3 regions of the Planococcus sp. BI3 genome follow, and region 1 is predicted to be linked to each of the others. Evidence: riboswitches for the same ligand, from Rfam matches in the RefSeq annotation. Region 1 holds a riboswitch; each other region holds the start of a gene.
The links. A riboswitch is a leader RNA that binds a small molecule or an ion and turns the genes downstream of it on or off. The one in region 1 is predicted to bind cobalamin.
Positions count from the first base shown of each region.

Region 2: another riboswitch for cobalamin. It lies ahead of cobT (nicotinate-nucleotide--dimethylbenzimidazole phosphoribosyltransferase); the one in region 1 lies ahead of metE (5-methyltetrahydropteroyltriglutamate--homocysteine S-methyltransferase).
Region 3: another riboswitch for cobalamin. It lies ahead of AC1MEO_RS14165 (acyl-CoA thioesterase); the one in region 1 lies ahead of metE (5-methyltetrahydropteroyltriglutamate--homocysteine S-methyltransferase).

Region 1 is NZ_CM155266.1:1,778,759-1,782,973, forward strand. It holds gene metE (5-methyltetrahydropteroyltriglutamate--homocysteine S-methyltransferase) at 1-1,993, opposite strand, end outside; cobalamin riboswitch at 2,154-2,333, opposite strand; gene AC1MEO_RS08985 (TetR/AcrR family transcriptional regulator) at 2,885-3,421, opposite strand; gene AC1MEO_RS08990 (FMN-dependent NADH-azoreductase) at 3,558-4,193, opposite strand.
Region 2 is NZ_CM155266.1:2,915,164-2,919,378, forward strand. It holds gene AC1MEO_RS14655 (glycine betaine ABC transporter substrate-binding protein) at 1-124, shown strand, start outside; gene AC1MEO_RS14660 (ArsR/SmtB family transcription factor) at 897-1,253, shown strand; gene AC1MEO_RS14665 (hypothetical protein) at 1,664-2,074, shown strand; cobalamin riboswitch at 2,213-2,386, shown strand; gene cobT (nicotinate-nucleotide--dimethylbenzimidazole phosphoribosyltransferase) at 2,473-3,522, shown strand; gene AC1MEO_RS14675 (SDR family NAD(P)-dependent oxidoreductase) at 3,754-4,215, shown strand, end outside.
Region 3 is NZ_CM155266.1:2,812,650-2,816,864, reverse strand. It holds gene AC1MEO_RS14170 (ribonucleoside-diphosphate reductase subunit alpha) at 1-1,337, opposite strand, end outside; gene AC1MEO_RS14165 (acyl-CoA thioesterase) at 1,339-1,824, opposite strand; cobalamin riboswitch at 1,976-2,154, opposite strand; gene AC1MEO_RS14160 (PAS domain S-box protein) at 2,264-3,043, opposite strand; gene AC1MEO_RS14155 (MFS transporter) at 3,283-4,215, shown strand, end outside.

The sequences.
Region 1 (4,215 bases):
CCGCATCAAGGGCGCGGATCGGCTCAATGAAATCATTGAACTCGCAATAGCACATGTGGGTGTGGATCTGCGTTTCATTCGCCACACCTGATGTCGCCAATTTAAAGGCATTCACGGCCCAGTCCAAATATTCCTTCCAGTTTTCTTTGCGGAGCGGCAAGCCTTCACGCAATGCCGGTTCGTCCACCTGGATAATTTGGATGCCGGCTTTTTCAAGAACATCAATTTCTTCTCTCAATGCCAGCGCAATCTGATTGGCTGTTTGTTCACGTGAAATGTCGTCCCGAACAAATGACCAATTCAAAATCGTCACCGGCCCTGTCAGCATTCCTTTCACGTATTTCGAAGTCAATTGCTGCGCCTCCACCACTTCCTTGACGGTCATCGGGGCAGTCCATTCAACATCGCCGTAAATGATCGGGGGCTTCACACAACGCGAGCCGTAAGAAACCACCCAAGCTTTTTGGGTAAAGGCAAAGCCCGTCAATTTCTCGCCGAAATACTCCACCATGTCTGTCCGCTCAAATTCCCCATGGACCAGCACATCCAAGCCGATTTCATCTTGAAGTCCAATCCAGCGTGCGGTTTCCTTTTTCACAAATTCCGCATACGCCGAATCCGTGATTTCCTTTTTGCGCCAAGCACTCCGTGTCCGCTTGACTTCAGCCGATTGCGGAAAGCTGCCGATTGTCGTCGTCGGAAAAATCGGCAGTTCGAGAGCTTCCTGCTGCAATTCCAGACGTTCGTTGAAAGCGATCGGGCGTGCAAAATGTTCTGGTTTCACTTGCGCGACAAGTTCTTTCACCTGCGTGTTTTCTCTAACTTTGTGGCGTGCCAACGCTTCAATCGCACGTATGCTTTCAGATACGTTCTTATTGCCTGACCATGTCCCTTCACGCACATAAGTGGTCAGCTGCGTCAGTTCCCCAATTTTTTCATCCGCAAATGACAGCGCATCCTGCAAGACAGGCGGCAAAGCTGTTTCTTGTTTCGTTGTCACCGGCACATGCTGAAGGCTGCAGGAGGATTGAATCCAGGCTTCTGTTGCCTCGCTGATGGATAAGATGGCTTGAAGATTCACTGCTTTTTCCGCTAAGTTCGCGCGCCAGATATCCCGGCCGTTCACGGCACCGATTCCCAGTACTTTATTTTTTGGAAAACCGTAGGTGCGGATCGCAGCCATATTCTCTTCGGCTCCCTGAACAAAATCAAGGCCGATTCCCGCTACAGGCAATTGCGCCAGTTCTTCATATGCCGATAGCGCTTCAAAATAGGTTTGCAGCATAATTTTCGCAGCCGGTACATCGTCCGCCAATTGAGTGTAGATTTCCTTGACCAACTTGATGTCTTCTTCATTCAAGGACAGCGTTAATGCAGGCTCTTCCAGTTGAATCCACTCCGCTCCCGCATCGACGAGCTGCTGAAGTACTTTCGCGTACAGCGGCAACAGCTGCAGCAGGAACATGGCTTTCGATTTGGCATCATATCCTTTCACCAGCTGGAAGAAGGTAAATGGCCCAATCAGCGTCGGCTTTGTGATGACCCCCAACTCTTCTTTCGCTTCACTGAAATAGTCCACCAGGTGATTGCGCGTCAGCTCAAGAAGCTGTCCTTCGTATTCAGGAACGATGTAATGGTAATTCGTATTGAACCATTTGGTCATTTCACATGCCACCACTGCATCCGCTCCGCGGGCCATCGCATAATACGTCTCCAGATCAACCGTATCGCCTGTCCATTTATAGCGGGTCGGCACTAAGCCGAACATGACGGCGTGATCGAGCATGCGGTCATAAAGAGTGAAATCCCCGACAGTCAACAACTCCAATCCAAGCGATTGCTGCCGCTTCAGATTGTTCAGGCGAATGGCTTTCATTTCTGCGAGGAATTGCTCTTGTGGCAATGCATCTTTCCAAAACGATTCCAAACTGCGCTTCCATTCCCGATTCTCTCCGATATACGGGTAACCTACGACTGTACTCACTGTTTTCATCCGCTATTCCTCCTTTAGAATTTACAAGATGCCAAATACAAAAAAGCCATCTCCGCGTATGGGAAATGGCTTAACATTCAAGTTCAATAGACGCTTAAAAAGCATGCAAAAACTTGCTGTCGCAAAATGAATGTCACCACCTATTTCCACGTAGGTATTTGGCGCGCACTAGAAATTGGCAGGTCTCCTGGCTCATCTTCAACGCTCATCACACCTTCCCGTCTGAGACAGTGGTTTTTGTGAATCGCTCCGATTTACAGTTGCGGGACAGCGACGGATTTTCACCGTTCTTCCCTTTTAAGCCAAGGCTAAGCTTGGCACCAACTCTTACACGTTATGTAATTCTGACAACTATAGCATACCAACGACAGAAAATATAGAGTTTTCCGATAAAACGGATAGGCTTTGTTGTTAAAAGCTCTTGCGAAAAGGATGGTCAACCAAAAATATCACACAAAAAGCCGCATAGCAGCATGCGGCTTTTTGCGTTCATGTACTCATTTTGCCCAGCGATGGAAAATGAAATAGGACATGATGAGCACGATGACAATGGCCGAAAGGATGAGCATGGGCACAAGACCGAAAGTAGGTTCCATTTAGACTCCTCCTCCTTTTACCTTTATCATACTCCGCTTTAATCAAAAAACATAATTAAAAGACTGATTATTCAGTTAGTAAATAATCATCTTTTTGTAAGATTTAAAGCATCCAATAGCCCTTGCACAATAAGCTCGCTGGGTTTCGCAATATAGTGAGTTGTTTCATGGCAACTTCCGATAACAGTATGATATGTAAACTGATTATAAAGAGGACGAGGACTGTTTGAAAATCCAAAAAGAAATTGAATTGAAGATAGCAAGCATACAAAATAGATAGAAAGTTTTTTATCTACTAGCTTAAAATGATTTTGGTCAACCGTTCGACCGAGGTTTGTAAGGTTTCCTTCTCCTCTACATAGGCCATCGCAACACCATAAATTCCCCAGCTCCAAAACGTGGCAAGCGTCCCGTGTTCCTCTTTTACTCCCCGTTCCTTATCCAGCAATGTTTGCAGGGTTTCCGTCAAGCGCTGTTTTACCTCATGATCCATTTTCGGTTTGAATTCTTCGTAGGCACGTTGACAATGACGGGCTAAATCGGTTCGGGACCTCTTAATGGCTTCCAGCGACAGTCTGATGGTTTGCTCATTCATGACTTCCTGCAACGCGACTTCTTTGAAAAATTCCCTTGTCAGCACTTCACTTTGAATCGCATCGATCAAATCGTACTTATCCAGAAAATGGTAGTAAAACGTGGATCGGTTAATTTCGGCTTGTTGCGTAATATCGGCAATGGTGATGTCACTGAATTCTTTATGTTTAATCAGTTCCATAAAACCATTGATAATCTTTTGTCGGGTCCTTCGAATCCGAGGGTCTTGCTTTTTCATGTGTCTCCACCTTTCTCAAAACATTACTTTTTCAACAGTTGTTGGATTTAAAGAATGTTTTCAGTATAGCAGAAAAAACAGGCAATTCACGGCTCTGTAAACTGCGCCGGGAATTGCCTTGATAAACTCCAATCGATTAGAAACTCATTGCGGCCGTTTTGGCGCGCTCAATCCCTGTTGTTTTGATTTCAGCAGCTTTCGCTGGCATTTTCGCCTGTCCTTCGATAAATAAGCCTTCGTATTCCGTAATTCCCATGAAGCTCATGATGAATTTTAAATACCGATCTCCCAGTTCTTCCTCTGCCAAATGGCCTGTTGAATAAAAATCGCCACGAGCTTGAATGTGGAACACTTTTTTATCTTGAAGTAAGCCTACGGCGCCAGTTGCCGTATATCTAAACGTTTTTCCAGGGACAGCTACAGCATCAATGTAGGATTTCACCACTGCTGGGAAAGAGAAGTTCCACATCGGCGTGACGAAAATCATCTTATCGGCTGCCATAAATTGCTCCAGAATCTCATCCAGGCGCCCTACTTTCGTCAGTTCTTCCGCTGAAAGAGCGTCCACCGGCTGCCCCGCGCGAAGTTTCCCCCAGCCGCTAAACACATCTGCATCCAACTGCGGAACATGCTCCTGAAATAAATCAATCGTTACAACTTCATCGGTTGCGTTTGCTTCTTGATAGGTTTCAATGAATGCCTTTCCTGCGGCCATACTATACGAATGATTTTCGTCATTCGGATTTGCGGTAATGAATAACACTTTGTTCATGAGTAATTCCCTCTTATCTTGT
Region 2 (4,215 bases), 1.1 Mb from region 1:
GTTTGAAACCTATGGCGACAGTGTAGTCGATCTTGGGGTTAACCTTGAAGGCGCTAAAATCGGATTTGTTGTTCCAGCTTATATGGACATCGATTCGATCGAAGATTTAACACCGGCTGAATAAGTAATTCTTATAGCAGGGAATGAACCCCGAATGGCAGGCACTTAATAAGTGTCGCCATTCGGGGTTTTATTTGTTTCTGGTTATCCTTTCCTCCTGCTCGGGATCTGCAACAACCGGCCAATAACAAGACTGCAGACCCCGCTGAAAAAAGTTTCCAAATGTTTAGGGAGAATAGATCTCTATTTATCCCGAAAAAATTCTTGTTGTATCTACTTGGGTAAATGGTCCTTTCTGGAGCAGCTTTTGTTCGATATTCAAACGAACTCAGGCTGCTTTATTTTTATTTGCAAGATCCCTGCTTTTACGGCAATGCCAATGCGGTACTAAATGGCTCAAAGTTAGAGGTGCCCTGCCTTAAGAGTAGGGAATGGAGTGTGAATCTCTAGCGGTACTGTTACTTCCGTAAGGGGAAATAATGGTACTGGACCTACATTTGCAAAAGATGGGCATAGGACGTTTGATGCGATTGAACGTCGAATTTTGTTCGGTTTTGCGACCCGCATCCCATCCAACTTATTTGACAAATTCGAATTAATTATGTATATTTTTTATATTCAAATAGTTGAATATTAAGATGTTAGGAGTTTTAGAAAGAGTAGGCGGCAGCATTTCTTTTTAACCGGCAATTTAAAGAGTATGGCTCGGCGGCTTTTTCAAAAACTTCTGGAGAGGAATCTGGAAATGGAAATAATTCCATATTCCCCCTAGTTCTTAGAGGGGGGGAGATACTTTCAATAACGCAATAATTTTACGAAAAGGAGCTGGATTTGTTTTGAATCTGGAAGTGCAGCAGTTCAAAGCTGATTTTTTTAAAGCCTTGGCCCATCCCTTAAGAATTAAAATACTTGAAATATTATCTGAGGGAGAAAAAAGTGTTAACGAGATCCAAAGCAGGGTCGGGAGTGAAGGGTCAGCCGTTTCCCAACAGCTGATGATATTAAGGAATAAAAATATTGTTTCAGGCACCAAAGACGGAAACCGCGTTATCTATTCGTTAAAAAATCCGATGATTCGCGATTTGCTCCAAGTTGCTCGACAGATATTTAATGATCATCTGGTGAATACCATTTCGATGTTCGATAAGTTTGAGGAAGAAGAAGGAATGGAAAACCAAAAAACAAATAGCTGAAATAAAAATGATGCTTGTCATTGGTCCAACAGATGTTATCAATGCCCAAGTGCTTTATTCGAAAAAAAGAGCTGATATTTCTCACCGGCGAGCGGTTGTCATTCTGCTTTAATTTATTCAGACTATACCACCTGGATTTTGTGGGCAGCATTCATATTATTAAAAAGAAAATCTTTCGAATCCGCCCCTTTTTACTAGACCGAGAATCGAATAAATGGAGAGGCAAAGTGGAAAAGGAATCCACGATTGGTTTGGTTGCTCTGCATACAGATTCCATTAATTCCATCTTTGTTTAATTTCATCAGTTTTATGTTCGTGCGACATTGAAGATAGGAAGCTGCTATTATTTGTACCGTTTGAATTCCATTAATTCGTTCAGGAGTACGATTGGATAAATGGGGAAAGAATAGGTGGCTAAAATGGACTTGTTGCCCAGGCAAGATAATATATCAATTAATGAAATAGATGAATTTGCAATATTATTGGACGGTACCGGGCATATTTTGCTATCCAATGAAAAATGGATGGCTTATTGCCAGGAAGCCGGAGTGTCTGAAACGTTTTGGAAGAATAATATGAATTATATGGAATCGCTGCAGGAAGCCGGCAAAAATGTAGAGCTGCGCAGCGTCAAAGAAGTTCTTGATGGAACGGTGAAGAACTATAGGCAGATGTCGCAAGCAGGCAGCCCTGGAGAACTTTGTTGGTTCTTAATGGAAATCAAGCCCTGTTACATGATAGATGGAACAACTGGAGCGGTAGTGTTGATACAGAAAGTGGACAATGACTCTTTCAAAGAGGAGTCTGAAAAGCTTTATTAGCGTCTGAATGCTATTCTTTTGCTGGCTTATGTAATTCCCATAATAGAAAAAATGGCTTAGGCATTAGGGTTTGCCTTTCCGCTCTTCAAAGCAAGCTTGACTGGCTGAGATTATCCAGTGTAAGCTTAACGAAACATAAATTGAATAACAGTAAGAGGTGCCCTTCGGGGAGAATAGGGAATGGAGTGAAAATCTTCAGCGGTCCCGCCACTGTAATGGGGAGTTTTATGGAAAAGCCACTGGATTTTGTCTGGGAAGGCCTGTAGAATGATGATCCGGAGCCAGGAGACCTGCCTGCTTATGTTCTGCTTATAGATCATGGAAAAGTCTTTAGTTTATTTGTTAACGCAAATAAACTGAGGGCTTTTTCTTTTTATTTTAGAAGGGGGAAGAAAAAGATGGATTTATTACAGCAAACGATCCGGCGTATTGAGGGATTGGATCAGGAAATGATGGAAAAGGCGCGGGAACGGGTGGACAGCCTGATTAAGCCGCCGCATAGCCTCGGAAAGCTGGAAGACCTGGCTGTACAGCTGGCTGGAATATATGGCGCACTGTATCCGGCAGTAGACCAAAAAGCGATTGTGGTGATGGCGTCTGACCATGGAGTGTACGAGGAAGGGATTTCTTCCAATCCTCAAGAAGTGACGTTTGCACAGACGATGTTCATTGCAAAAGGCATAACGGGGGTCGGTGTATTGGCGAAGCCGTCCGGCGCAAAAATTGTCACCGTGGATATCGGTGTAAAAGGAGAATTTCCAAGCGATGCCGGAGTGATCGACCGGAAAATCAAGCAAGGTGCCGGGAATATCGCACAAGGATCTGCGATGACAGGAGAAGAAGCTATCCGATCGCTGGAAGTGGGGATAGAAATCGCAAACGCGGAAATCCTGAAAGGCGCCAATCTGCTGGGGACTGGCGAAATGGGCATCGGCAATACGACGCCAAGTACGGCCATTTTATCTGTTCTGGGCAATATTCCGCCGGAAGAGATAACCGGCAACGGGGCAGGAACGGGCCGCGGCGGAATCGCGCACAAAGCAGCCGTCATCAGGCAAGCGATTGAAACTAACCGCCCGGATAAGCGTGATGCCATTGATGTGCTTGCCAAAGTGGGCGGTTTGGAAATCGGCGGCATGGCAGGTGTCATGATCGGAGCGGCAGCCAACCAGGTGCCGGTTGTGCTGGATGGCTATATTTCCACGGTGGCGGCGCTGCTTGCTGTTTTGATTGAACCGAAAGTGAAAGGCTATCTGATCGCCTCGCATGCAAGCGCTGAACCGGGCGGCAAAAGGGCCAGTGAGCTGCTGGGCATTCGGCCGATGCTGAATATGGACATGTGCCTTGGAGAAGGATCGGGTGCAGCTTTAGCTTTTCCGATTGTAGAAGCGGCCTGCAACATGTTGAAAGAAATGGCGACTTTTTCGGAAGTTGGCCTTGAGATTTGATGGGGGAAAAAGATCGAAACAGTGATTTTCTTGTGAATCCAGAGTTATAAGAAATGATCGCTTCTTGGGAACAATGGTGATTACAAGACTTGATCGATATAATATCTCGAAACTGAGGCATTTTGTTAGAGATAAAAAGAGATCAAGAGTAGACTAGTAATGGAAGCGCTTTTAGAAGCGTGCTTATATCAATCGCTACTAAAAAATAGATTCAAAGAGGAGTTTTTGATAATGGGAAAACTGGAAAACAAAGTCGCACTCATTACCGGTGCAGCACAAGGAATGGGTGCTTCACACGTACGTATGTTTATTGAAGAAGGGGCTAAAGTCGTCATCACGGATATCAATTTAGAAGCGGCCCAAAAACTGGCAGACGAGTTGGGGGACAATGCACTGGCATTGAAACTGGATGTGTCAAAAGCTGACAACTGGAAAGAAGTGTTGGAAACGACGGAAGAAAAATTCGGACCAGTCACGGTATTGGTGAACAATGCCGGCGTCGGCATCTTTAAACTATTGGAAGATTTGACAGAAGCGGACTTTAGATTGACGTTCGAAATTGACGAGCTGGGTGTCTTTTTGGGAATGAAAGCGGTTCTTCCTTATATGAAGAAAGCCGGAGTTGGTTCAATCGTCAATATTTCATCGGTTGATGGGTTGGTCAGTGCCCCAACTGCGATTGCCTATAGTGCT
Region 3 (4,215 bases), 1.0 Mb from region 1:
AGCCCTCTTCCTCTGGTGTGCTTGTTCGGGTTTTGGCGGTTCACTTCGTCCCGGTAGAACATATACGGCGTGCCGGTTTCGAGCTGCGACACCATGATGCGCGCCATAATCTCCATCGCCCGGTAAGTTTTGCGCGGCAATAGTGGGTGATCCACAGCTTCCTGGTATTTGTCGCTGAAGTATTTCTCATCGGTTTCATCGTAAAAATCTTCAAGCCCGAGCGCGTTGCCGTTTTCGTCTTTCCAGCCCATCACCTGCTTGATCTGGTGCGGACAGAAGGTATGCCATTCACCGATGCTGCGGCCTGTTTCGTCTTTTTCCTGCAGCCGTTCCATGAACAGATCCGGGATCGACACGCCGGTGAAAATATCATGCGCTTTGCGGCGTTCATCGCCATTATTAGTCTTCAGGTCCAGAAATCCATTCATGATGTCTTTATGGAAAACATCCAGGTAAATCGCTACTGCGCCTTGGCGCTGGCCCAGCTGATCGACGCTGACCGCCGTATCATTGACCAGGCGGATCCATGGCACGACGCCTGATGAATTGCCCTTGAACTTTTTGATATCCGAGCCCAACGCCCGCACTTTTCCGTAATAGATTCCGATGCCGCCCCCGTCTTTGCTGAGGCGGGCAATGTCCCAGTTGTTCAAATAAATGCCGTCCAATGAATCATCAACGGTATCGATAAAGCAGGACGACAATTGGCCGAAGCTCTTGCCGGCATTCGACAAGGTCGGTGTCGCCACTGTCATATACAGATGGCTCATGGCCCAGTATGCTTCTTTGACCAGTTCCAGCCGCTGCTCTTTCGGCTCGTTTTGCATCAAGGTCATCGCGATGACCAGGAAACGCTCCTGCGGAAGTTCGAACAAGCGCCCTTCATAATCTTTCGCCAAATAGCGGTCTGCCAGCAGGAACAAGCCAATGTAATTGAACAGCAGATCCCGCTCCGGATCGATTTCAGTGCCCAGTTCAGCGATTTCTTCTTTCGAATAAGCAGCCAAAAGCTCTCCTGAATAAATGCCGATGCTTGTAAGTTCGTTAATAAGGCCATAGAAATCACCGTATTTCTCTGAAGCGGAAAAGTTCCGGCTGTCTGCAGCTTTTCCATACAAGTCGCCGGCATACAATTCAGCTGCCACATACGTCCAATCCGGCTCATCCATGGTGATGCGGTTCAGCGCATACAGCAGGGATTGTTCTCCTTTTGCCTGTCCTGCCAATTTCGCCGCCCGTTCCAGCAGTTCCCGTGTATCCAGTCCGTATACTTCTGTTGCGCGTTGCAACGCTCTTTCCACTGCATTTATTTCTGTTTCTTCGATTTTCAGATTCATATCAGCACAACTCCTTTGCGTATTCGTTCACTTTCATGCGGCGCTGTTTCCGTTCCTGTGCGCTTTTGAATAGTTTTTCTTCGGCTGGCGTTTCCGGAATTACTCCGGTTACTGGCGTCGGCTTGCCTTCGCTGTCGACTGCCACCATCGTCAGGATAGCCGTAGTCGTTAAACTTTTATCACCGGTTTCAATATGCTGGCATTCAGCTTTGACATACACTTCCATCGATGTTCGGCCTGTTGAAATGACGACCCCTTCTAAAATGAGAATGTCCCCCACTTTTGCAGAAGACAGGAAATTCACGGTGTCGATTGATGCCGTGACCACCGCTTTTCCGCTATGCCTCATGGCTGTGATCGCGGCAATCTCATCTATGTATGCCAATACGGTGCCGCCGAAAATGGTGCCCATATGATTGGTGTCTGGCGGCAGCACCAGCCTTGTCTGGATGGTTCTTGCTACGCCTGCTGCTAATGGTTTTGTCATCTGCAATCAATCCTCCATCTTTGTGTACAAGAAAAAATCCCATCCTCTCAGGGAGGATGGGGTTAGATACGCAGAATATCGGATGGAAGCAGCAGAAAACAGCTGTTCCACGCATAATACCTTCGTTATCCCTCTCAGCTCCCGGAGAAGATCATAAACTATAACGAAGGCAGGTCTCCTGGCTTGTGCGTCATCCTCTGCTATCTCCTTCCCGTCCATTGGACAGTGGATTGCGATAGTTCGTCAGCACTTACAGTTGCGGGAACAGCTCCGGCATTCCACCGGATTCCCTATTAAGCCTTTTCAGGCACCTTCGTTATTGGTTCTACTATATATAGTGAATAATTTTAGAAAATCACTAAATCTTGTATTCATAAACTATAAATCACTTTCAGCGCTTTGACAAGAAATTTCTCAAGCCTCTGGTTAAGTGAAGGTTTTATTTGATGGTCAAATACCGTTTGAGCGCCTGTTTCACCGTTCCCATGGTCGTCAATTGGCTGAAGTCCACACGTGCTTCAATTGCTTTCAAAGCCAATTCCGGACGGATTCCCGTGAAAATCAGTTGAATGCCGAGCAGGCGCATGATGTGATCGATTTTGTATAGAAATTCCGCTACGACATTGTCGATGTTGTAGATGCCGGATACGTCGACGATGAGGCAATTCAGGCTCTCCCCTTGAACTTTTTGCGGAATGATGTCGAGCAGCCGATTGCTTCGGTCTCCATCGACCGACCCTACAAGCGGCAATACAGCCAATCCGTCAATAATCGGAACGATGGGTGTTGATATTTCGTTTTTCAATTGCAGCAGGTCGCGTTCTGTTTGTTTCTGTTCGCTAATATCACGGATAATCGACTGGATTGCGACCGTCTCCCCGTATTGAACCGGATAGCAATATAATTCGACATCTGCTTCAGTCCCATTAAAGCGTTTTACTTTCGTCTCCATCAATCCTCCGATGGTGCGGTCTTCCATGCCTGTGCGGATGCGTTCCGTGATCAGTTCTTTATAGTCTTCAGTAAAAACATCCACGACATTCGCACCAATAAGAGCTGCTTGTTCAGCTTTGAGAAATTCTGCTCCTGGCTGATTTATATACAAGACTTTCTGATTTGAATGAATAATCGTCGTCTCATTCGAATACTCCGCTATCTGCTGATATATTCGTTCTTTTTCTAGTATGCTCAATTGTGTGACTGATGTTGCAGTTGGCATTTTCTTTCACTCCTTTTGGCTACGAAACTGCCTTTCCCCTCATTTTACACTTTTTCAGTAAAACTTTCAGCGTCTGGTCCTCCTCAGAAATATCTGAATCATTCTATTATTTACAGTTTTGTTTCAAGTCTTGTATACCCAAAAAATTATGCTATGATAAGAAATTGTGATTTGAACTATTTTTTGTTGTTTTTTTGGAAATACACTAACCTAAGGTTATAGCTTAATGGAGATGCAAGATGAAACAATTAACAGGAAATGCTTTTCACTACGGCTGGGTCATTATCGCGATAGCGGCCTTGTCCCAATTTTTCTCTGGTCCCGGACAAACCTATTCCAATTCCATCTTTATCGACTATTATATAGAAGAATTCGGCTGGAGCCGTTCGACCGTTTCCGGCATCTACTCGGCAGCCACATTAACAGCAGGCTTTCTGCTGTTTTTTGTCGGACGCCTGATCGACCGAAATGGTTCGCGGAAAATGGCGGTTGCCGTTTCCATCGCCCTGGCAGTCGCTTGCTTCTTCAACAGCTTCGTGACAAGCTTGGTCATGCTGTTCATCGGCTTCTTTTTTATTCGACTGCTTGGACAAGGTTCCATGGCACTTATCTCAAGCTCCCTCATCCCTCAATGGTTTGTCAAAAAAAGAGGCCGCGCCATCAGCATCGCCGCAATCGGCGGCTTGGTCAGTTCCGCCGCTTTTCCACTGCTGAACGTTTGGCTGATCGAGGCATTCGGCTGGCGCAGTTCGTGGCTGATTTTAGGGGTCCTCATCATTGTCTGCTTTACGCCGCTTGCCCTTTTCCTCATTCAAAATTCGCCCGAAGAAATGGGTTTATTGCCGGACAACGGCGATGCATATAAGAAAGAGTCCAAAATAAAACCCATCGAAGAAGTTAGCTGGACGGTGAAAGAAGCTTCAAAAACCCGTGCCTTCTGGCTCCTGTTGCTCTGTGCGGCCATTCCGGGGATCGTCAACACCGGCTTGACCTTCCACTTGGTGTCCATCTTTTCCGAAAAGTCCTTATCGCTTGAAACCGCAGCTGGGATTTTAAGCTTAACGGCATTGATCGGATTGCCGGTCACGTTCATCACCGGCCTCCTGCTGGAAAAGGTAAAGGTGCAGTATATGCTGACACTCGTTTTTATAGGTGAATTGCTGTCTTTATTT